Regions from separate parts of the Radiobacillus sp. PE A8.2 genome, predicted to be linked through region 1. Evidence: riboswitches for the same ligand, from Rfam matches in the RefSeq annotation. Region 1 holds a riboswitch; the other holds the start of a gene.
The links. Region 1 has a riboswitch for ZMP and ZTP ahead of ACI6MV_RS10705 (phosphoglycerate dehydrogenase). Riboswitches for the same ligand answer to the same signal wherever they lie in the genome.
Positions count from the first base shown of each region.

Region 2: another riboswitch for ZMP and ZTP. It lies ahead of serC (3-phosphoserine/phosphohydroxythreonine transaminase); the one in region 1 lies ahead of ACI6MV_RS10705 (phosphoglycerate dehydrogenase).

Region 1 is NZ_JBJGXI010000017.1:11,747-14,161, reverse strand. It holds gene ACI6MV_RS10715 (hypothetical protein) at 1-188, shown strand, start outside; gene ACI6MV_RS10710 (hypothetical protein) at 659-829, shown strand; ZMP/ZTP riboswitch at 1,006-1,083, shown strand; gene ACI6MV_RS10705 (phosphoglycerate dehydrogenase) at 1,219-2,415, shown strand.
Region 2 is NZ_JBJGXI010000032.1:23,820-26,234, reverse strand. It holds gene fosM (FosM family fosfomycin resistance protein) at 1-51, opposite strand, end outside; gene serC (3-phosphoserine/phosphohydroxythreonine transaminase) at 256-1,338, opposite strand; ZMP/ZTP riboswitch at 1,498-1,576, opposite strand; gene ACI6MV_RS16180 (hypothetical protein) at 1,692-2,415, opposite strand, start outside.

The DNA.
Region 1 (2,415 bases):
AGCAGATTCAAAAGCAGTTACGCGAGGTTCAAGGTAAAATCCAGGATGCGCGTGGCAAAGCAATTAATGGCAGTGGCACATCAACCGAACCATTATTTGAAGCACAAGTGCGTGTTGAAGAGGTACAACACCAAATGGAACGTGCACTAATTAATTTAAATGTACAACAAGATAGTGTTCAGCCATAAAAACAGAAGTGAAGTCGTTATTGGCGACTTCAACTATACTAAAGTTGTCAAAAATTAAATATTATATCTAAACCTTTTCATATAGCTGGGCATTTTTTGGGGGGACTTCGTGAAATCTACAAATCACGGAGTTTCTTTACATTGTTAAAGTGGTTAAGTACTCTGATTTTCTATTCAATACTAATGATATCATAATACATTATTATGGATTCAACCAGCAATCATAAGCAAACGGAATTAATTCAAAAACACTGCTTCCATGTCCTATAAATAGTATAAAATTAGCTTAATGATGTGGACCGGGAGAAACTCCTGTATTCAATACATATCTGAAGATAAGTTTGCTCAATTGGAATTTATGGTATATTGAAGAACTAGGAATTCAGAACTATTTACATGAATTAACTGCTATTCTTGAGAAAGTTGAGGCGCACTAATATGCTGATATTGAGAAAAAATACGGAGAAAAGATGTGGGATTTATTTAAGGCGCTAGAAAATGGGGAAATAACGGAAGATGCTTTTTATAATGTGATTGAAAGAGCAGACAGTGCATATCATAAGCTTGATAGAAAACTTGATCGTTTACTAGAAGCTTATTACGTGAAAATTTATCAAGAGTTGATTGATAATAGAAGATAAGCTCGTTATAATAATGACTAATACATAAAAAACGAACATTAGGGATTTTAATGCAATGAATATTCAGGTTTTTATTGCTTTTCGAAATTATTTTTGTTATATTATCGGTATTACTGGTATTGATGTTACTAACTTTGTGCTTCGTTATCGGAGTGCCTGTTTAAAAATTTAAAGACAAAACTATGTGTGACTGGCGAACGCGGATTACCGCGAGGGAGCACATAGTGTCGTAGCCGTTCGCCTGGGCAGAGGTAAGGGATATCCCTTACCTCTTTTCTATTTTCTAGGGGGGATAAGTCGGGTACTAATCTTTTGCATTATTAGTAAAAGCGAGGTTCATGACATGGCGCGGTTGTATATTTAATTTTTATTTAATAGGAGGAAACGATATGAGCACAATTACTTTGGAAAAGAAACAAATAATTAAAACGTTGAACAATATCGCAGAAAATGGATTGAATGTGTTGAAAGGTAACTACACACTTGATGATCATAGTGACAATCCTGACGCGATTGTAGTTCGCAGTTTTAACATGCAGAATATAGAATTTGGCAACAAGTTAAAAGCAATTGCACGGGCGGGTGCTGGTGTAAATAATATTCCTGTAGAAAAGTGTACAGAGCAAGGCATCGTTGTTTTTAATACACCTGGCGCTAATGCAAATGCGGTAAAAGAGCTTGTTCTAACCTCTGTGATGGCCACATCTCGTAATCTATTTGATGGGGTAGCTTGGGCTAAACAGCTTGAAGGAGAAGGTAATCAAGTTTCCAAACTTGTTGAGACGGGAAAGAAACAATTTGTTGGAAAAGAAGCGAAAGGGAAAACACTTGGAGTCATTGGTTTAGGAGCGATCGGTGCATTAGTAGCAAATGATGCGCTCAGCCTTGGTATGGATGTGATTGGTTTTGATCCGTACATTTCAGTTGATACAGCCTGGAATTTATCAAGAACAGTCCAACGTGCGAGCACGATTGAAGAACTGTTTGCTAGTGCTGATTTTATTACTGTTCATGTACCATTAACTGATGATACGAAAGGAATGTTTAATTATGGAACATTCAGCCTTATGAAGACAGGAGTTCATATTTTGAATTTCTCACGTGGTGGGCTTGTGAATGAAAAAGATATGGCGCAAGCATTAGAAACAGGGAAAGTGGGCAAGTATATTACCGATTTTCCGAATGAAAATGTCTTGAAAATGCAAAACGTTGTCCCTATTCCACATCTTGGTGCTTCAACCCAAGAATCAGAGGAAAACTGTGCGGTTATGGCAGCTCGTCAGGTAAAAGAATTTTTGGAAACAGGAAACATACGTAACTCTGTTAATTTTCCGAGCGTCCACTTGCCTTATACAGGCAAGCGACGTGTAGCAGCTTTTCACAAAAATGTTCCGAATATGGTTGGGCAAATTTCATCTGCGATCTCAAGCCTCAATCTCAACATTGCAGATATGGTGAACCGAAGTCGTGGCGAATATGCGTATACGATGGTTGATATTGAAACAGATGTTGATGGAGATACAATTCCACATTTAGAAGCGAAAATTAATCAAATTGCAGACATTGTTACGACCAGAATTATATAA
Region 2 (2,415 bases), on a different contig from region 1:
ATCTAAATCTGAAACAGAAAACAATAAGTGATTCAACCCTTTAATTGACATCTAAGTTCTCTCCTTTTTACAGTCCTTCAGTAATAATCCATGTTATTTTAGGCTTTGTTTACTTGAATTTCTAAAAGGAAGATGCATAATTACTGAAGGAGTTATTGAATTAAATTCGGATATAACCTGTGATCTTGGCATAAACAAGAGGTTGCCTCCAGTTTAGCGGTGGTGACAACCTCCATGATAATTGTGTAAAAATACTTAACTGTTCTGATCTTCAAATTCTTTCATAAAATCAACAAGTGCATGAACACCTTCTATTGGCATTGCATTGTAAATACTTGCACGCATACCCCCGACGGAGCGATGGCCTTTTAACGTTTCAAGACCATTAGCTTGGGCATGACTGATGAATGTTGCATCTAAATCACGAGCAGGAATCACAAATGGAATTGTCATAATAGAACGACTATCTTTTTGTACCGGAGACTCATAGAAAGCTGACCCATCTATATAATCATACAAAAGATTCGCCTTTTCTTCGTTGATTTTCTCCATCGCTGCTATGCCACCACGATTTGTTAACCACTCAAATACTAGTTTCGCCATATAAATCGCGAAGGTTGGTGGTGTGTTGTATAAAGAACCACTATTACTATGCGTTTTATAATCTAACATAGTTGGACAAGTTTCACTTGCTTTGCCAATCAGATCTTCTCGAATAATAACCACCGTTAAGCCAGCAGGACCGATATTTTTCTGCGCTCCAGCATAAATTAAGCCGAACTTAGAAACATCGATTTCTTCTGATAAAATATTAGAAGACATATCAGCAACTAGTGGCACCTTACCAGTATCGGGAATTTCTCTAAAGGCCGTACCTTCAATTGTATTATTTGTCGTGATATGCACATAATCTGCTTCTGGATCAAACATACTGCGGTCTACATGTGGAATGTAAGTAAAGTTCTTATCTTCTGATGAAGCAATAACCCGAACTTGACCATATTTTTTCGCTTCTTTTATCGCCTTTTTTGACCAAGATCCTGTGTTAACAATGTCTACTTTACCGCTACCTGTCAACAAATTCATTGGCACCATTGCAAATTGCTGTGATGCTCCACCTTGAATGAAAAGCACCTTGTAATTATCCGGGATGTTCATTAGATCTCGTAGTAGCTGCTCTGCTTGCGTAATCACTTCTGTGTATAAACTTGATCGATGACTTAACTCCATTACAGACATACCTGAACTTTGATAGCCAAGTAATTCTTGCTGTGCTTTTTCCAAAACTGCTGTTGGAAGCATGGATGGTCCTGCTGAGAAATTATAGACTCTTTTCACTGTAAACAACTCCCATTTATACTAGATTAGTCAATTTATGTTACTAATTTTAAGCCATTTACATAGAGTCAGATTAACTCACTACACATGGATGGCAAATAGCTATGAAAGTAATATTGGAATTGACTCAGATAGAAAAAGGCAAGGAAATCTACTCCTTACCTTTGCCCAGGCGAACGGCGATCGATACTATATGCTCCCTTGCGGTTATCCGCATTCGCCAGTCACATATAGCCTTTATAGCTTTGTCGTAATCTTACCAATTTTTTAAAAAATTCACAACCTTATTACCATTGAAAATCAGAATTATATTTTACACCCAACCGAACCAGTACAAATAAGGTCAGACAATATTAGTTAACACGGTGTTTTTGCCGGTCCTGTAGTGTACTCCTCAATCCACGGATATTATAGTTGAATTTTTTTATTTCATCATCTGATATTATCTGATTTTTATAACGAACAAGAAAATAGGCTTTTATTTTGTCGATAGGTAACTCGATTCTCGCAAACCATTCTTCGATTGTTTCGCCTCTTTTTCTTCCATAGCCTTTTTTGTGGCAGAATAGCTCAAACATATAGAATTCCCGTCTAATCCTATTGTTAGGTTTAGCAGTGCGATAAGTTGACTTAGCTATATGTGATTGTTGTTCATCGAAATTCGACACATGTGAGCTAACAGTTAGTTTGCTAATCGTTTCTTTCTCGACCAATGTTCTTGCAAGTTTAATTCCAACAAAAATTAAAGCGATAGTTGCCAATAAAATAAGAATAATAAGCATTAATTCAACTGCATTTCCATCCTGATATACTTCTGGATCATCTGCCATATTCATTTTTTCAGCTTGTTTACCTATTTCAAGTAAGTTAGATTTATTTTGCCCAGTTTCTTCTTTTATTTCTAAGTCTACGAAACGATCTAGTACTCCAATTCCTATTCCACCAATTCTAGCTAGTACGATTCCTACAATTTGATAAATAAACTGTAGAACCGGATACACCGCCCAAAATGCTAGAACAATCACTGCACTTATAGAACCAAACAAAGCTAACTGTTGTAAGACTCCCTTTTTATTT